2 regions of the Azospira sp. APE16 genome follow, and region 2 is predicted to be linked to the other one. Evidence: predicted binding sites of a transcription regulator. Region 2 holds the regulator's gene; the other holds the start of a gene.
What was found. The regulator FNR, encoded in region 2, switches genes on or off when oxygen is low (the NO sensors DNR and NnrR bind a similar motif). The targets are predictions, from matches to a motif close to TTGANCTAGNTCAA.

Region 1: the regulator FNR is predicted to act here: its motif matches at 4,729-4,742, upstream of nirJ (heme d1 biosynthesis radical SAM protein NirJ).

What each region holds. Positions count from the first base shown of each region.
Region 1 covers NZ_CP179682.1:1,349,958-1,359,267, reverse strand. Annotated here, with positions in the region: gene ACLSSQ_RS06645 (PAS domain-containing protein) at 1-65, shown strand, start outside; gene ACLSSQ_RS06640 (methyl-accepting chemotaxis protein) at 40-1,335, shown strand; gene ACLSSQ_RS06635 (response regulator) at 1,354-1,722, shown strand; gene ACLSSQ_RS06630 (cytochrome D1 domain-containing protein) at 1,902-3,500, opposite strand; gene nirJ (heme d1 biosynthesis radical SAM protein NirJ) at 3,497-4,672, opposite strand; gene ACLSSQ_RS06620 (tRNA pseudouridine(65) synthase TruC) at 4,874-5,620, shown strand; gene rnr (ribonuclease R) at 5,637-8,024, opposite strand; tRNA gene ACLSSQ_RS06610 (tRNA-Leu) at 8,164-8,250, shown strand; tRNA gene ACLSSQ_RS06605 (tRNA-Leu) at 8,495-8,581, shown strand; gene ACLSSQ_RS06600 (adenylosuccinate synthase) at 8,848-9,310, opposite strand, start outside.
Region 2 covers NZ_CP179682.1:2,918,759-2,928,068, reverse strand. Annotated here, with positions in the region: gene ACLSSQ_RS13970 (hemerythrin domain-containing protein) at 58-510, shown strand; gene ACLSSQ_RS13965 (DUF2249 domain-containing protein) at 507-746, shown strand; gene ACLSSQ_RS13960 (hypothetical protein) at 805-2,103, shown strand; gene ACLSSQ_RS13955 (NnrS family protein) at 2,119-3,336, shown strand; gene ACLSSQ_RS13950 (SirB2 family protein) at 3,356-3,742, shown strand; gene ACLSSQ_RS13945 (hemerythrin domain-containing protein) at 3,753-4,331, shown strand; gene fnr (fumarate/nitrate reduction transcriptional regulator Fnr) at 4,428-5,174, opposite strand; gene hemN (oxygen-independent coproporphyrinogen III oxidase) at 5,326-6,723, shown strand; gene ACLSSQ_RS13930 (sulfite exporter TauE/SafE family protein) at 6,853-7,539, shown strand; gene ACLSSQ_RS13925 (universal stress protein) at 7,559-7,987, shown strand; gene ACLSSQ_RS13920 (heavy metal translocating P-type ATPase) at 8,171-9,310, shown strand, end outside.

The sequences.
Region 1 (9,310 bases), 1.6 Mb from region 2:
AGGTGCTGACCGACCTCCTGCAATCTTCCGGAATGAGCTATGAACAGCTGGTTCTCTCACTTTGACAAGCGGCGCTGGCCGCTCCTGATCCTGGTGCTGGCCGGTGCCGGCCTGGCCTTCCTCGACCCGCTCTACGCCCTGCCGGCCCTGCTGCTGGCGGCCCTGCTGCTGGTCCTGCCCGCCGCCTCCCGCCAGGAGCGCCTGAAAGAGCTGAACGCCCTGATGGACAAGGTGCAGAACGGCCTGCTGGTGGAGCGTATGCCCCGCAGCATCGACGATCCCCAGCTCGACGCCATCCGCATCAGCATCAACTCGGCCCTGGACCAGACCGAAACCGCCTTCCGCGAAATGCTCGGCGCCATGGCTGCCTCGACCCAGGGCCGCCCCTGGCGCCGCCTGCACACCGCGGGCCTGCACGGCACCTTCCGCGACGTGCTGGAACAGATGCAGGGCATGCTCGACCGCCTCGACGAGGCCCGGGAATCCGTGGCCCGGGAGGCCCTGCTGTCGAAAATCTTCCTGCGTTCGGAACGGGGCCTGTCCACCGCCATCGGCCGGGTCAGCGAGGCCCTGGAAACCGTGGCCCAGGAATCGGCCCAGGCCGAATCCCTGGCCCGGGCCTTCGCCGAATCCGCCGGCGCCATGTCCGGCGCCGCCGAATCCATGTCCGCCGCCCTCGGTCAGGCCCAGACCTCGGCCCAGCACAGCGCCGAAGCCCTGCACGAGCTGGACGGCAAGACCAACGCCATCCGCCAGCTGACCGGCCACATCGACGCCATCGCCAAGCAGACCAACCTGCTGGCCCTCAACGCCGCCATCGAGGCGGCCCGGGCCGGCGAGACGGGCCGCGGCTTTGCCGTGGTGGCCGACGAGGTGCGCAAGCTGGCCGACCAGTCCCAGAAGGCCGCGGTGGAGATCACCCAGGCCATCGGCGACGTTTCCGGCGCCATGGAAGACGTCTCCCGGCGCATGGAAGAACTGGGGGGCGCCGTCTCCGACGCCCGCGGCACCGCCGACACCTTCAGCCAGGAACTGGCCGGCTCCGCCAGCTCCGCCTCCGTGGTGGAGGAACTGGCGGGCACCATCGGCCAGGGTGCCGGCAGGATGGAAACCTCCATGCGCATGGTGTCCCTGGCCCAGAAGGCCCGGGCCGACGTCAATGCCATCATCAACGGCGAGCAGGTGGAAATCGCGAGCCGCTCCGCCACCGAACGGGCGGCCCTGGAACTGGCCGCCACCCGCAAGTGGACCGAAGGCAGCGCCGAGCGGGATGCCCTGGTGGAAATGTACGACGAGCTGTTCGCCTACATCGAAAGCCAGAACGCCGCCCTCTAGGCGGCGTCAGCTCCGGCCATGGCAGCCAAGACCCTCCTGGTGGTGGACGACGTGGAGTCCATGCGCGGCATCCTCACCGCCATCGCCCAGGAGGTGGGCTTTGCCGTCAAGCAGGCTTCCCACGGCCAGGCCGGCCTGGAGATGGTGCAGGCCGGCGGCATCGACGCCATCGTCAGCGACTGGAACATGCCGGTCATGGATGGCGGCCAGTTCGTCCGCGCCCTGCGGGCGGCGGGCCACCAGATGCCGGTGATCATGGTCACCGTGGAAGCGGACCAGAACCGGGTGCGGGAACTGATCCAGACCGGCATCCAGGGCTACATCGTCAAGCCCTTCAAGGCGGAAACGGTGCACCGGGCCCTGGAAAAGCTGTTGCAGCGGCTCTGACGGAACAGCTCCCGGGTTACCGGGCCCCTGCCTCCCCTGGTCACATCCAGGGCGCTGCTGCCCGGCCGGGCAGCCCCCCTTCCCATCACCCCTTACTCAGGCCATCCCCACCGCCGTAGCGGCAAGCGGAGGGCCCGCAGCGGACCCCGAGCGACGGAGCCCGGACTGCCGAGCCCAGCCTAGTGGCTGGTGCCTTCGGAACGGGTGATCTTGTTCCACACGTTGTACTTGCCCACGGGCTTCTTCATGGGCAGGCGCTTCACCTCTTCCAGGGTCCTGGCGTCGTAGATGATCAGGGCGCCATCCATCTCCCACAGGCTGGCCAGGGCATAACGGCCGTCCTTGGTGAACTCGATGTGGGCCAGGGTCTTGCCGGGGACGGGCTTGAGTTCCTTGACGATCTCCAGCTTGTCCTTGTCGATCACCTGCAGGGTGTCCTTGGCCGGGCTCATCATGGAATCGACGAAGGCGTAGCGGCTGTTCTCGTGGCTGCGCAGGAAGAAGCCGGCTCCCCGGGTGACGATGTCCTTCACCGGTTTCCAGTCCTTCATGTCGATCACCGTCACCTTGCCTTCCTTGAGGTTGGTGGAGGCCATCACGGTGCGCCCCTGCCAGTTCCAGGTGATGCCGGAGCCCAGGTGGGGCATGCCGGAGAGCTGCAGTTCGGAGACCTTGCGCCGGGCATCCAGGTTCACCACCTGGCCCTTGCCTTCCCGGCTGGTGCCCATCACCTCGGAATAGCTCTGGTCGAAGAAGAAATCGTCCAGGGAATCGGTGAGGCGGGTGCGGCGGGGGTTGAGGAAGCCGGGCACCGAGACCCCTTCCTTGTACTGGTAGTCGTGCACCAGGCCGTCGTAGATGGGATGGGCTTCCGGGTCGTAGCTGATTTCCCAGACCTCGGGCATGTCCTTCATGGCGGCGACGAAGCTCTTGCGCGGGGCGGCGTCGTACACCGCGGAGACCCGGGAGCTTTCCTTGCCGTCGGCGCTCTTCGCCTCCATCACCTTGATCAGGTTGAGGTCGGCGTCGAACAGCACCAGATCCTGGGGCAGGTAGTTGGCGGCCATGACGTACTTGCCGTCGCCGGAGACGGCGGCGTTGCGGGTGTTGATGCCGGCCCGCACCTCGGCCACCACTTTCAGGTTCCACAGGTCGAACTTGGTCAGCCAGCCGTCCCGGGAGGCGAAATACACGAAGCGGCCGTCGGGGGAGAACTTGGGCCCGCCGTGGAGGGCGTAGCGGGACTGGAAGCGGTGGATGGGCTCCAGCTTGTCGCCGTCGAGGATGGAGACGTGATGGTCGCCCCCTTCCACCACCACGAAGAGGTTCATGGGGTCGGCCTTGAACACCGGCTTGGGCGAGAGGGTCTTCTCGTCCACATGCTGGATGCGGGAGGCGCGGATGTCCTTCTCCGTCCAGGTGGGCTTGGGGTTCACCGGGGCGTAGGCGTAGTCGGCCAGGGCGGCGATGTCGGCCTCGCTCAGCTGGTCCTTGAAGGCCGGCATCTGGGTGGCGGCCCGGCCTTCCCTGATGGTCTTGAGGGCTTCGGCCTTTCTCAGCCGTTCCAGGTTTTCCGGCAGCAGGGCCGGGCCCATGCCCCCCAGGCGGTCGGCACCGTGGCAGGCGGCGCAGTGCTGCTGGAACAGGGCCGGGGCGTTGGCATCGGCGGCGTGGGCCGGCCGGCTGGCCAGCCACAACGCCCCCAGGCCCAGGGGCACGGAAAACAGCCAGAAGGCCAGGGAGGATGGCCGCCTGGCGGCCTGGACGCAGGTTTTCATAGGGATACCTCGGTTACCTTTTTGACGCCGATTTCTTCGTCGCTGAGATAGCAGGCCGGGTCTTCGGCCCAGGGATTGCCGGTCAGCTGCTGGGCCCGCACCCGGGTGTTGCCGTTGCAGATGTTGAGGTAGGCGCAGGCGCCGCAGCGCCCCTCCACGGGCCGCGGGTGCTGCTTGAGGCCGGCCATGAGGGGGTCGGAGAGATCGTTCCACAAGGTGGAGAAGGGCCGCTCCTTGACGTTGCCCAGGGTGTGGTGCCACCACATGGTGTCCGGATGCACATTGCCCAGGTTGTCGATGTTGGCCACATTGACGCCGCTGGCGTTGCCGCCCCACTGCTCCAGCTTGGCGCGGATGTGGGAGACCTTGTCCGGGAAGCGGCGGGCCACCCAGCGCAGCAGGTACACGCCGTCGGCGTCGTTGTTGCCGGTGACGAATTCCTTGTGCGGGCCACCCTGCCGGCTCATTTGGCTGTATTCCCAGCAGGTGTCCAGAAGCAGGTCCATGGCCTGGCGGGTGGCCAGGTGATGGGTGTCGGTGGCCCGGTTCTTGTTGCCCCGGCCGGCGTAGTTGAGGTGGGAGAAGTAGAACTTGTCGATGCCCTCGGCCTCGATCAGCTTGAGCAGGCCGGGCAGGTCGTGGGCGTTGTCCTGGGTCATGGTGTAGCGCACGCCCACCTTGATGCCCTGTTCCTTGCACAGGCGGATGCCGGCCAGGGAGGCGTCGAAAGCCCCTTCCAGGCGGCGGAACCTGTCGTGGGTCTCCTTGATGCCGTCCAGGCTGACGCCCACGTAGTCGAAGCCGATGTCGGCGATGGCGTCGATATTGGCTTCGTTGATGAGGGTGCCGTTGGAGGAAAGGCCGACGTAGAAGCCCATGCCCTTGGCGCGGCGGGCGATGTCGAAGATGTCGGGCCGCAGCAGGGGCTCGCCGCCGGAGAGGATCAGCACCGGCACGCGGAAGGCCTTGAGGTCGTCCATCACGGTGAACACCTGCTCGGTGTTCAGTTCGCCGGGAAAATCCTTGTCGGCGGAGATGGAGTAGCAGTGCTTGCAGGTGAGGTTGCAGCGGCGCACCAGGTTCCAGATCACCACCGGCCCGGGCGGATTGCGGCGGGGGCCGACGGTGCTGGGGGTCACCAGCTCGTCCATGAATTGGGAGATGCGGAACATTTTTTCTTCCCTGGAGATCGTGGCTGCCATTGAACGCGGGAAGAAATGGGGCGTCGTTGATACGCATCAAGACAGCTGCGGGATGGGCGCCAGGGCGGCCTTCGGCGGATACGGAGAGGCCGGCGGGAAGCCCTCGGGCAGCAATTCCTGCTAGGATGCCCCTCCCCTTTGCCACCACCGTTACCGAGGAAAACCGAGCGGATGCTGCCGATTATCTACCGCGACGAGCACCTGATCGCCATCCACAAGCCCCCCGGCCTGCTGGTGCACCGCTCCCTGGTGGACCGGCACGAGACCCGCTTCGCCGTGCAGCTGCTGCGGGACCAGATCGGCCAGTGGGTCTACCCGGCCCATCGCCTGGACCGGGGCACTTCCGGCGTGCTGCTGTTCGCCCTCAGCAGCGACATGGCCCGGGAACTGGGGCGCCAGTTCGAGGCCCAGACGGTGCACAAGACCTATGTGGCGGTGGTGCGCGGCCATCCGGAGGAAGCCGGCGTCATCGACCATGCCCTCAGCCGCCAGTTCGACGACGGGGAATGGCAGGGGGAGCGCATGAACCGGGAGCCCCAGGCCGCCCTCACCCGCTACCGGCGCCTGGCCACGGTGGAACTGCCGCTGGCGGTGGACCGCTATCCCAGCAGCCGCTACGCCCTGCTTGAACTGGAGCCGGCCACCGGCCGGCAGCACCAGCTGCGGCGCCATCTCAAGCACATCGCCCATCCCATCATCGGCGACGCCACCTACGGCAAGGGCAAGCACAACCGCTTCTTCGCCCAGCACTTCGCCTGCCCGCGCCTGCTGCTGGCCTGCCTGCGTCTGGAAGTGAGACACCCGGCCAGCGGCGCCCCCCTGCTGCTGGAAGCGCCCCTGGAGGGCGATTTCGCCCGGCTGGTGGCCGAGCTGGGCTGGGCCCAGGCCCTGCCGGCGGGACTCGCCGGCCAGACCTGAGACACGGCAACGGGGCCTAGCGCCCCTTGCGGCCGCCGTTGTTGGCGCCGCCCCTGCTGGCGGACTTGCTGCCGCCCTTCGCCCCGCCCTTGCCGCTCCGCTTGGGAGCGCCCGTCTTGGCAGCGGCCGGACTCTTGCCGCGATGACCGCCCTGACCCGGACCGCCCGCTTTGCCGCCAGGGGCGGACTTGCCGGGCTTGCCACCGCCGGAACCCGCACGGGGCTTGCCTTGCGGAGCAGCTGCCCCCAGGGCTGGCTTGCCCGTGGTGTTCTTGCGCCAGGTCACCACCTCGTCGTCGCCGGCCGGACCATCCTTCTTTTCCTGGGCCAGGATGAAGTCGATGCGGCCGGACTCCAGGTCGGCCCGTACCAGCTTCACCCGCAGGCGGTCGCCGAGGCGGAAGCGCTTGCCGCTGCGTTCGCCCAGCATCTGGTGCTTGGCCGGCTCGAAGTGGAAGTAGTCCTCGCCCAGTTCGGAAACGTGCACCATGCCTTCGACGAAGACCTCGTCCAGGGCGACAAAGATGCCGAAGGCGGCGACGCCAGCGATGGTGCCCTCGAATTCCTCCCCGATGCGCTCCTTCATGTAGAAGCACTTCAGCCAGTTGTCCACGTCCCGGGTGGCCTCGTCGGCCCGGCGCTCGGTGCCGGAGCAATGCAGGCCGATGTCTTCCCACTTGCCCGGGTTGTAGGTCTCGCCGGCCAGCACGGCCTTGATGGCACGATGCACCAGCAGGTCGGGATAGCGACGGATGGGCGAGGTGAAGTGGGTGTAGGCCTCGTAGGCCAGGCCGAAGTGGCCCAGGTTTTCCGGGGCGTACTGGGCCTGGCGCAGGGAGCGCAGCATCACCGTCTGCAGCAGCTGGGTGTCGGGACGGCCCTGGATCTTTTCCAGCAGCTCGGCGTAATCCTTGGCCTTGGGCTCGTCGCCGCCGGCCAGGGAGAAGCCGAATTCGCCGAGGAAGGCCCGCAGGTTCTCCAGCTTTTCCGGCGTCGGTCCCTGGTGCACCCGGTACAGGCAGGCCTGCTTGTGCTCATGCAGGAAGCCGGAGGCGCAGACGTTGGCCGCCAGCATGCATTCCTCGATCAGGCGGTGGGCGTCGTTGCGCACCACGGGCACGATGTTCTCGATCTTGCCCTGGGCGTTGAACAGCATCTGGGTTTCCACCGTCTCGAAGTCGATGGCACCCCGCTTCTTGCGCGCCTTGAGCAGCACCTGGAAGAGCTTGTAGAGGTTCTGCAGGTGGGGCTGCAGGGCCTGATGCACCTCGTTCTCCGGCTGGCTTTCGCCGGACAGCCAGCCCCACACCTGGTTGTAGGTGAGGCGGGCATGGGAGCGGAACACGGCCGGGTAGAAGCGGTACTTGCCAATGCTGCCGGTGGCGCTGATGTTCATGTCGCACACCATGGCCAGCCGTTCCACGTCCGGATTGAGGGAGCAGATGCCGTTGGAAAGCTTCTCCGGCAGCATGGGAATGACCCGCCGCGGGAAATACACCGAGTTGCCCCGGTCGTAGGCCTCCTGGTCCAGGGCCATGCCCGGGCGCACGTAATGGGAGACGTCGGCGATGGCCACCACCAGGCGCCAGCCCCGGCCCACCTTCTCGCAGAAGACCGCATCGTCGAAGTCCCGGGCGGTCTCGCCGTCGATGGTCACCAGGGGCAGCTCACGCAGGTCTTCGCGGCCCTTGAAGTCGCTCTTCTTGACCTTGTCCGGCACCGCCTTGTTTTCAGCCTGGGCTTCCTTGGAAAACTCGAAGGGCAGGTCGTGCTTGCGCAGGGCGATTTCGATTTCCATGCCCGGGTCGGCATAGTTGCCGAGAATCTCGACAATGCGGCCGATGGGCTGGGAATAGCGGGAGGGCTGCTCCAGGATTTCCACCATCACCACATTGCCGGGCCGGGCCTTGAGCTTGGCCCGCTTGTCGGTCATGGCGGCGGGGGGAATCAGGATGTCCTGGCTGATGCGCTTGTTCTCGGCCACCACGAACTGAATGCCGTGCTCTTCCATGAGCCGGCCCACCAGGCGGGTGTTGGCCCGCTCCAGCACTTCGACGATGGTGGCCTCGCGGCGGCCGCGGCGGTCCAGGCCGATGCAGCGCACCAGCACCCGGTCGCCGTGCAGCACCTTGTCCATCTGCTTGGGCTCGAGGAACAGGTCGTCGCTGCCATCATCCGGTTTGACGAAGCCGAAGCCGTCCGGATGGCCTTCCACCTTGCCCGGAATCAGGTCCGCCTTCTCCGGCAGGATGTAGGAGTTCTTGCGGTTGCGCAGCAGCTGGCCGTCCCGCTCCATGGCGTTGAGACGGCGCTGGAAGAGGTCCTCCTCATCCCGGCTGATGTCCAGCAGGGCCACCAGCTGGTCGAAGGAAACGGGGCGTCCCTGGTCCTGCAGCAGCTGCATGGTGTATTCCCGGGACGGCAGGGGAATCTCGTACTTTTGGCACTCCCTTTCAAAGAAGGGATCGTTTTTTCTGGTTTTGGATAGTTTTCTAGTTGACATGGTCTTTATTTACCTTATAATCGCGCCTTCTTCGACACCTGCCCAGGTGGCGGAATTGGTAGACGCACCAGGTTCAGGTCCTGGCGGTGGCAACACTGTGGAGGTTCGAGTCCTCTCCTGGGCACCAGGTTTCAGACATCAAGCCGGCTTTTGCCGGCTTTTTGTTTTTCTGCTTCCCGTTTGCACGGGTTTCCCCAGCCGCCACAATTCCCGCCAGCCGGGACGCACCCTGCCCTGCCATCCGCAAGGACGACATGGGGGCGACAGCCATGGCAAAAATCGGGTTCTGCAGCGACGGTAAAAAATTAATCATTTTTCCTCTTGCGGTAGTACCGCAGGCTTCATTATAATGCGGGCTCTTTTCGACACCTGCCCAGGTGGCGGAATTGGTAGACGCACCAGGTTCAGGTCCTGGCGGTGGCAACACTGTGGAGGTTCGAGTCCTCTCCTGGGCACCAAGGTTCAGGCAAAGCCGAAAATTCTTCAAGGATTTTCGGCTTTTTGCTTTTCCGGCCCCGCTTCCGCAACGGCTGCCGGTCCGGCACTCCCCCCTCCCCGCACCACCGTCCCCATTCGCGGCGGCAGAGTACGCACCTCCCGCAGTCGCAGGGCACGAATGCACCCGGCGATACTGGCTGCCGGCAAGCTTAAGGGGAGTTGACGACAATCAGGACGACACTCAGGTTAAAGAAAAAAGCCGGCGCTCTGACGCCGGCTTTTTCGCTCAGGCGGCGAAGGGATGCCGCTTGAGGATGGTTTCGTCCCGCTCCGGACCGGTGGAGACGATGTCGATGGGAATCTCGCACAGGGTCTGAATGCGGTCCAGGTAGGCCTGGGCCGTGGCCGGCAGGTCTTCCCAGCGCTTGGCGCCGAAGGTGGTTTCCTTCCAGCCGGGCATGGTTTCGTAGATGGGCTCGCAGCGGGCCACTTCGTCGGCACCGATGGGCAGCAGGTCCAGCACCTTGCCGTCCAGCTTGTAGCCGGTGCAGATGTGCAGCTCTTCCAGGCCGTCGAGCACGTCCAGCTTGGTGATGCACAGGCCGGTGACGCCGTTGATGCGGGCGGAGCGGCGCAGGGCGGCGGCATCGAACCAGCCACAGCGGCGCTTGCGACCGGTGACGGTGCCGAATTCCTTGCCCTTGGTGGACATCTGGTGGCCGGGACAGCCGGCGGTTTCGATATCCAGC
Region 2 (9,310 bases):
AGGAGTCCTCCTGCCGGGCTGGGCAGAATCCGCCTGAACCCCAGAGAGGAAGCAGGCATGACCCCCATCCGAGACTACATGAGTGGCGACCACCGCCGCTGCGACGACCTGTTCGCGGCCGTGGAGCAGTCCCTCTCCCAACCCGACCCGGCCCTGCCGGCCCGGCTCTTCGCCGATTTCTGCCAGGCCACCCTGGCCCATTTCCAGGCGGAGGAGGAAACCCTCTTTCCCGCCTTCGAGCAGGCCACCGGCATCCGCATGGGGCCCACCCAGATGATGCGGCTGGAACATGTGCAGATGCGCAGTCTCATGGACGAGGCGCGCCAGGCCCTGGCCGCCGGCGACCAGGACGACTACCTGGGGGCGGCCGAGACCCTGCTGATCCTCATGCAGCAGCACAACCTGAAGGAAGAAAACGTCTTGTATCCCATGTGCGACGAACATCTGGCCGGGCATGCCGGCGAGCTGCTGCCCCTGCTGCAGAAGACCACCGGGAGTGCCCAGTCATGAGCGCCCGCGACGAAGCCGCCCTGGTGGTGGATGCCCGCATGATGGAGCCGCCCGAACCCTTCGTGCGCACCATGGAGGGCCTGGATGAGCTGAAGGACGGGGAAAAGATGCTGCTCCTGCTCTACCGGGAGCCCCATCCCCTGTACCGCACCCTGGTGAACAACGGCTATACCTACCGTTCCCAGACCGCAGAAGACGGCACGGTGGAGATTCTCATCTGGAAGGTGGCGGCCTGAGGTCCCTGGCGCCGGCCCGTCGCCGCTGATCGTCACGCCGCCGCCCAGGACGCTTCCCATGCAAGCCATGCTGTCCTTCGACCAGGCCCCGCCCCTGGCGGCGCCCCTGCGCTTCTTTCTCAGCGCCCCCCTGTTCGCGGCGGCCGCCGGCCTGCTCCTGCTGATCCTCGGGCCGGAGCTGCTGGCCTCCCGCTGGACCGCCGGGGCCCTGGCCTTCACCCATCTGCTGACGGCCGGCTTCATGTTGCAGACCATGGTCGGCGCCCTGCTGCAGATCCTGCCGGTGGCCACCGGCGCCGGCGTGGCCCGGCCCCTGGGCGTGGCCCGGGCGGTGCACGGCCTGCTTACCCTGGGGCTGCTGTTCCTGGTGGGGGGCTTCCTCACCTACCGCAGCGAACTGTTCCAGGGCGCCCTGTTGTGTCTCGGCGGCGGCGTCCTCATCTTCCTCGTTGCCGTCGGCCGGGCCCTGGCCCAGATTCCCATGGGCAGCACCATCCAGTGGGCCCTCAAGCTGGCCGTGGCCGGCCTCGGCGTGACGGTGCTGCTGGGCCTGTCCATGCTGGTCAACCTGGCCTGGGGGCTGTCCTGGCCCCTGCTGGAAATCACCGGCATCCACCTGGCCTGGGGCCTGGTGGGCTGGGGCGTGCTGCTGCTGTCCGGCGTCGCCTACGTGGTGGTGCCCATGTTCCTCCTGACGCCGGCTTTTCCCGGCTGGCTGACCCGGCTCCTGGCGCCCCTGCTGTTCCTGCTGCTGGCCCTGTGGAGCGGCGCCGAGGCGGCCGGCTGGGGCGGTGCCCCCCTCCTGGCGGCCCTGGTGGCGGCCGGTTGCGGCACCTTTGCCCTGGCGACCCTGTGGTTGCTGGTGCGCAGCAAGCGGGCCCGGCTCGATGCCACCCAGCGCTACTGGCGGCTGGGGCTGGCCTGCGCCGTCGGCGGGGCGGCCCTGTGGGCGGTGGGGCAGCTGTGGCCGGCCCTGGGCCTGTGGCCCGGGCTGCCCCTGCTGCTGGGCATGCTCCTGCTGGTGGGCGGGTTCATGTCGGTGATCACCGGCATGCTGTACAAAATCGTGCCCTTTCTCATCTGGCTGCATCTGCAGAACGCGGGCCAGGGCCGGGTGCTGGCGCCGAACATGAAGCGCATCCTGGCCGAGAGCGCCATGGCGCGGCAGATGGCGGCCCATGCCGCTTCCCTGGTCCTGCTGCTGGCCGCCGTGGTCCGCCCCGCCTGGTTCGCCTGGCCGGCCGGACTGGCCCTGCTGCTGTCCAACCTGTGGCTGCTGGTGAACCTCTGGCGCTGCCTGCAGGTCTATCGGCGGCATCTACGGCATATCGGCGAGCAGCTCGCCACGGCTGCCTGATTTTTCGGAGATTCCATGTTCAAGGCCTTTTTCAGCGCCCCCCACCGGGTCATGTTCGCCCTCGGCGCCCTGCAGAGCCTGCTGGCGGTGCTGTTCTGGGCGGTGGACCTGGGCGGCCGCTATGCCGGCCTCTATGGGGCTCCGGCCTGGGCCCTGCCCGGCATCTGGCTGCATGGGGCCCTGATGCTGTTCGGCTTGTTCCCGCCCTTCATCTTCGGTTTTCTCATGACGGCCCTGCCCAAGTGGGTGAGCGCCCCGGCCCTGACGCGGGGCCAGTACCTGCCGGCCTTCGCTCTGCTGGCCGGCGGCTGGCTGCTCTTCTGGGGCGGCCTGCTGGCGGCGCCCCTGGCCGTGTCCGGCCTGGTGGTGGCGTCCCTCGGCTGGCTGTGGGGCTTGGTCGCCCTGGCCCGGGCCGTGACCTGGCCCCAGCCCCGGGGCTTCGCACCGGACCGTTCCCACGCCTACGCGTTGCTGGCCGCCCTGGGGCTGGGCCTGGTCGCCCTCTGGGCCTATGCCTGGGGCCTGGCGGTCATGGCCGGCGACGGGGTGCGGGCCGGCATCGAGCTGGGGCTGTGGGGCTGCCTACTGCCGGTGTTCTTCATCGTCAGCCATCGCATGCTGCCCTTCTTCACTGCAGCGGTGCTGAAGAACTACACCATCTACCGGCCCATGCCCCTGCTGTGGCTGGTGCTGGCCTGTTTCCTCGGCCACGCCCTGCTGGCCCTGGTCGGCTGGCACGGAGCCCTGTGGCTGCCGGACGCCGTTGCCGCCGCTGTGGTCATTCATTTCTCCTGGAAGTGGCAGCTTCGGCGCAGCCTGGCGGTGCCCATGCTGGCCATGATCCATGGCGCCACCGTCTGGCTGGGCCTGGGGCTGGTGCTCTATGCCTGCCAGGGACTGGCCCTGGCGCTGGGCGGCAGCTTCGGCGGCCTGGCGCCCCTGCACGCCATCAGTATCGGCTATTTCGTTTCCATGCTGCTGGGCATGGTCACCCGGGTCACCCTGGGGCATTCGGGCCGGCCCATCAACGCCGGGGATCAGACCACCTGGCCCCTGTTCTGGCTGTTCCAGAGCGTGCCCCTGCTGCGCATCGCCGGCGAGTTCCTGCCCCTGTCCGGCCCCTTCAACCTGCAGTGGCTGGCCAGCCTGGCCTGGCTGCTGGTGTTCGCCCTGTGGGTGCGGCGCCACGGCGCCATGTACCTGCGGCCCCGGCCCGACGGCCAGCCCGGCTGACGGATCGCGGAGCCATCCCATGTACCTGGCCCTCAAGCATCTGCACATCACCTGCGTCGTCCTCTCCGGCCTCGGATTCCTCCTGCGCGGATTCTGGATGCTGCAGGAGTCGCCTCGACTGCAGGGGCGCCTGCCGCGGGTGGCGCCCCATGTGGTGGATACCCTGCTGCTCGGCAGCGCCCTGGCCCTGGCCTTTCTCTCCGGCCAGTATCCCTTCGTCCAGGGCTGGCTGACGGCCAAGGTGCTGGCCCTGCTGGCCTACATCGGCTGCGGCAGCGTGGCCCTCAAGCGGGGGCGCAGCAAGGCGGTGCGGGGCATCTTTTTCGTCATGGCCCTGTCGTGTTTCGCCTATATCGTTTCCGTTGCCCTGACGCGTCATCCCGCCGGCTTCTTCGCCGGTCTGTGAAAGGAATTGCATGAGCCACAGCCTGTTGGGCGCCGCCGCCCCCAGTTTCGACGAACCCCTGGAAATGCTGGATGCCTGCCACGGTCGCATCCAGGCCCAGATCGAGACCCTGCGTCGCCTGGTGCAGCACCTGCCCCGGCACGGCGCTGACCAGGCTGCCCGGGAGGCGGCCCAGGGCGTGCTGCGCTATTTCTCCGTGGCCGCTCCCCATCACCATGCGGACGAGGAGGATGACCTCTTTCCCGCCCTGCGGGCGAGCCAGGCGGTGGCCCGGGAAGCGGCGGTGGCGGCCCAGGTGGAGGCCCTCATCGAGCGCATCCTGGCCGATCACCGGCGCATGGACCGGGCGCGGGATGAGGTGCTGGCCCGCCTGCAGGCCATCGTCGCGGCCCAGCCGGGGGAATGCAGCGAGGCCCTGCCGGCGGCCATGGTGGAAGGGCTGGCCGAGCTTTATCTGGGACACATCGATCTGGAAACCCGGGAGCTGCTGCCCCTGGGGCGGCGCCTGCTGTCCCCCGAGCAGGCGGCCGCCGTCGGCCGCAGCATGGCGGCGCGGCGGGGGGCGGTGTTTCCGGAAGGGGAGCAGTAGGACTGCCGGCACTCCTGGACTAAGCCCGGGCAATAATCCGGGCAATAAAAAAAGCGGCTCCGCGGAGCCGCTTTTTTGTTTGACGCTTGTCCGGGATCAGGCCGACTGGTGGGTCATCAGCTTTTTCAGGCCCGGGATGTCCAGGATGCGGATGTGCTTCTGCTGCACGGCGATCAGACCTTCTTCCTGGAAGCGGGAGAAGGCGCGGGAAACGGTTTCCAGCTTGAGGCCCAGGTAGCTGCCGATTTCTTCCCGGGTCATGCGCAGGTAGAACTCGGCGTGGGAATAGCCGCGGGCGGTGAAGCGCTGGGAGAGATTGAGGAGGAAGGCGGCCAGCCGTTCTTCTGCCCGCATGGTGCCGAGCAGCATCATGACCCCATGGTCGCGCACGATCTCCCGGCTCATCACCTTGTGGAAGTGGTGCTGCAGGGCCACGATCTCCCGGGACAGGCCTTCCAGGCGGGGGAAGGGGATGATGCAGACTTCACTGTCTTCCAGGGCCACCGCGTTACAGGAATGGTGTTCGGTGCTGATGCCGTCCAGGCCCAGCAGCTCGCCGGCCATCTGGAAGCCGGTGACCTGGTCGCGGCCGTCTTCCAGCAGCACGTCGGTCTTGAAGAAACCGGCGCGGATGGCGTAGATGGATTCGAAGGCCTCCCCGGCCCGGTACAGGTGGTCACCGCGCTTGATCTTGCGGCGGGTGCTGACCAGTTCGTCCAGCTTGGACATCTCGGTCTCGTTGAGACCGTAGGGAAGACACAGTTCTTGCAGGTTACAGTTCGAGCAGGCGGTCTTGATGACCGACAGGGTAATTTCTTGGGCGCTGGTCTTCTTCAACGGCATGCTGTTCCTCGCTGGGCCAAGGGCGTTCGGATGGTGGTAACCTGCGCCGGAAGGCCCTTTGGAAGCCTTTGATCCAGGTCAACGTGCCCCAGTTCCTGCACCACGATAATAAGCCGCACCTAATGTGTGGTTCTGCAACGACTGTTTTTCAATGACATTTACCGCCAACAACCTGGTTTTCGATCCCCAGATCATCCGCCGCTTCGACGTCAATGGACCGCGCTACACGTCCTATCCGACGGCTGACCGTTTTGTCGAAGCCTTCGATGCCGAGGCCCTGAAGCTGTGGTTGGGCAAACGCAACATCGGCGGTATCAGCCGACCGCTGTCATTATACTTCCACATCCCCTTCTGTAACACCATCTGCTACTACTGCGCCTGTAACAAGATCATCACCAAGGATCACGGCCGCAGCGCCAAGTACATCAAGTACCTGGGCAAGGAGATGGCCCTGCAGGCCGAGTACCTGCTGGACGGGGATCGGGAAGTCTCCCAGCTGCACTGGGGCGGCGGCACGCCCACCTTCCTCTCCCATGAGGAAATGCACCAGCTGATGGACCTCACCCACCGCCATTTCAAGCTGGTGGATGGGGCCGAGATTTCCATCGAAGTGGATCCGCGCAAGGTGGACCGGCCCACCGTGGCCCTGCTCGGCGAGCTGGGCTTCAACCGCATGAGCCTGGGCGTCCAGGATTTCGACGAGCGGGTGCAGCAGGCCATCAATCGCATCCAGACCGAGGAAGAAACCTTCACGGTGATGGACCAGGCGCGCAAGAGCGGCTTCAAGTCCATCAGCGTGGACCTCATCTACGGCCTGCCCCACCAGACGGTGATGGGCTTCAACCGCACCCTGGAGCGGGTCCTGGCTATGGACCCGGAGCGTCTCTCCATCTACAACTATGCCCACCTGCCGGGCCTCTTCAAGCCCCAGCGGCGCATCAACGAGAGCGACCTGCCCAACGCCGACACGCGCCTGCAGCTGCTCTCCCTGGCCATCAAGAAGCTGACCGATGCCGGCTACGTCTTCATCGGCATGGACCACTTCGCCAAGCCGGACGACGAGCTGGCCGTGGCCCAGCGCCAGGGCCGGCTGCACCGCAATTTCCAGGGCTACTCCACCCATGCGGACTGCGACATGCTGTCCTTCGGCATTTCCTCCATCGCCAAGGTGGGGCCCACCTACAGCCAGAACTACCGCACCCTGGACGAGTACTACGACCGCCTGGACGCCGGCGTGCTGCCGGTGCTGCGGGGCATCGAGCTGACCGCCGACGACCTGCTGCGCCGTTCCATCATCCAGGCCCTGATGTGCCATTTCGAAATCTCCACCGAGTCCATCGAAATCGCCCACCTGATCGACTTCAAGAAGTACTTCGCCGCCGAACTGGAGGACCTGAAGGAACTGGAGCGGGGCGGGCTGGTGAAGGTGGACGACAAATGGATCACCGTGCTGCCCCCGGGACGTCTCCTGGTGCGGGCCATCTCCATGGTGTTCGACAAATATCTGCGCGCCGATCGGCAGCGCACCCGTTACAGCAAGGTCATCTGACCGGGCTACGGGATACCGCGTTTAACTTGAGGCAAGCCTCAGGGGGGAAAAGCCGGGCGCTGGGGGAAACCCCAGTGCCCGGTATAATTTTGGCCATGGCCTTTTTCACTTTCCGCACGGCGCTCCCACGTGGCTGACTCCTTCCTGCCCACCCTGCTTTCCGTCCTCCTCGTCGGCTTTCTCGGCGGCACCCACTGCATCGGCATGTGCGGCGGCATCGTCGGCGCCCTGTCCCTGGGGCAGGTCGGAGGCAGCCGCTGGTCCCTGCATCTGGCCTACAACCTGGGGCGTATCGCCAGCTATGGCCTGGCCGGCCTCCTGGCGGGGGCCGTCGGCGCGGCCGGCGCCCACCTGGGAGAGCAATGGTCCCTGCGCCTGGTGCTCTACGTGCTGGCCAACCTGATGCTGGTAGCCCTGGGCCTCTATCTGCTCGGTGCCACCCAGGCCCTGGCGTGGACCGAGCGGGCAGGCCAGGGCCTGTGGCGCCGTCTGCAGCCCTTTTCCAAACGTTTTCTGCCCGCCCGCAGCCCGACCCAGGCCTTTCCCCTGGGCTTGCTGTGGGGCTGGCTGCCCTGCGGTCTGGTATACAGTGTGCTGACCACCGCCCTGGTGAGCGGCAGCGCCGCCCGGGGCGGCGCGGTAATGCTGGCCTTCGGCTTGGGCACCCTGCCCAATCTGCTGCTGGCCGGCCTCCTGGCGGCGCGGCTGAAGGATTTCGTGCGGCGCCCCTGGGTGCGCGGCATCGCCGGGCTGAGCGTGCTCGGCTTCGGCCTGTGGGGCCTGCTGGGTGCCTGGCGCCTGGCCCATAACATCTAGAAATGCTGAGGAGCAGACGATGCTGAATTTCCTGCTGGCGGTCGATGGTTCCGCTTGTTCCCTGCGGGCCGTGGATCACCTGATTTCCCGCCTCTCCTGGTACCGGGAAGTGCCGACGGTGCACCTGCTCTACGTGCATCCGCCCATTCCCGACGGCCGGGTGCAGCGCCACCTGGGCCACGAAACCCTGGAGCGCTACTACCGGGAGGACAGCGTGGAACGCCTGGAGGCGGCCGAGGCCAAGCTCAAGGCCGCCGGGGTGGCCTACCAGCGGCACATCCACGTGGGCCAGCCGGGGGCCGTCATCGCCCATCAGGCCGCTGAACTGGGGGCCGACCTGGTGCTGCTCGGCAGCCACGGCTGGAGCGCCATCGCCGGGGCCGTCATGGGCTCGGTGGCCACCCGGGTGGTGCATGAAACCACGGTGCCCGTCCTGCTGGTGAAATAGGCGGCAGGCCGTCTGCCAGCGCAGCCGGCCTGATCCCCGGCATGAGCGGGCGGGGAGGAGGGCTGCGTCCATCCCCGCGCAACGAAGAAACCCCTGGCCGTGCCGGCGGTCTGTAACCATGGGGTTTGAGCCCCTCTGTTACTGGCGGCTAAGGGCGCCTGCGCCCATAATTAGCCATTGCTAATGTTTCTTGCCGAGTTGCCCGTGTCCCAGTCCCCTGCCGCTCCTTCATCCTCCCGCCTCGACCTGCCCATTGCCGGCATGACCTGCGCCGCCTGTTCGGCCCGCATCGAGAAAGTGCTCAACCGCCTGCCTGGCGTGGAGGCCAGCGTCAATCTGGCGGCGGAGCGGGCCAGCGTCGCCTTGAGCGGCGGGGAAACCACGCCCCAGCGGGTGGTGGAAGCCATCGAGAAGGCCGGCTTTTCCGTGCCGCCGGCCACGGTGGAACTGGAACTCACGGGCATGACCTGCGCCGCCTGCGCGGCCCGCATCGAGAAGGTGCTGAACCGCCTGCCCGGCGTCGAAGGGGCGGTGAACCTGGCCGCCGAGCGGGCCCGCATCCGCTACGTGCCGGGTCTGGTGGAGACGGCCCGGCTGATCAGCGCCGTGGAAAAGGCCGGCTTCGGCGCCCGGGTCGCCAGCGACACCACCCGGGAAGAGGAAAAGGCCCGCAAGGCCGCCCATTATGCTGCCGAGAAGCGGCGCTTCTTCATCTCTGCCCTGCTCACCCTGCCCCTGGTGGCCCAGATGGTCACCATGTTCGGCCCGGCGCCGGAACATGGCCACAGCGATCTGCTGCCCCGCTGGCTGCAACTGCTGCTGGCCACCCCGGTGCAGTTCTGGATCGGCTGGCGCTTCTACGACGGCGCCTACAAAGCCCTGCGCGGCGGTGGCGCCAACATGGACGTGCTGGTGGCCCTGGGCACCACCATGGCCTACGTCTTTTCCCTGGTGGTGACCCTGGCCGGCCTGGAGCACCAGCACGTCTATTTCGAGGCTTCCGCCGCCGTCATCACCCTGGTGCTGCTGGGCAAGCTGCTGGAGGCCCGGGCCAAGGCCAAGACCACTGCCGCCCTGGAAGCACTGGTGCGCCTGCAGCCCAAGACCGCCCGGGTCGAACGCAATGGTGAACTGGTGGAGCTGGACGTGGCCCTGCTCATTCCCGGCGACGTCTTCATCGTCCGCCCCGGCGAAGCGGTGCCGGTGGATGGGGAGGTGATCGAGGGCGCTTCCAGCGTCAATGAAGCCATGCTCACCGGCGAGTCCATGCCTGTGGGCAAGCAGGCGGGCGACGGTGTCTTCGCCGCCACCAGCAACGGCCAG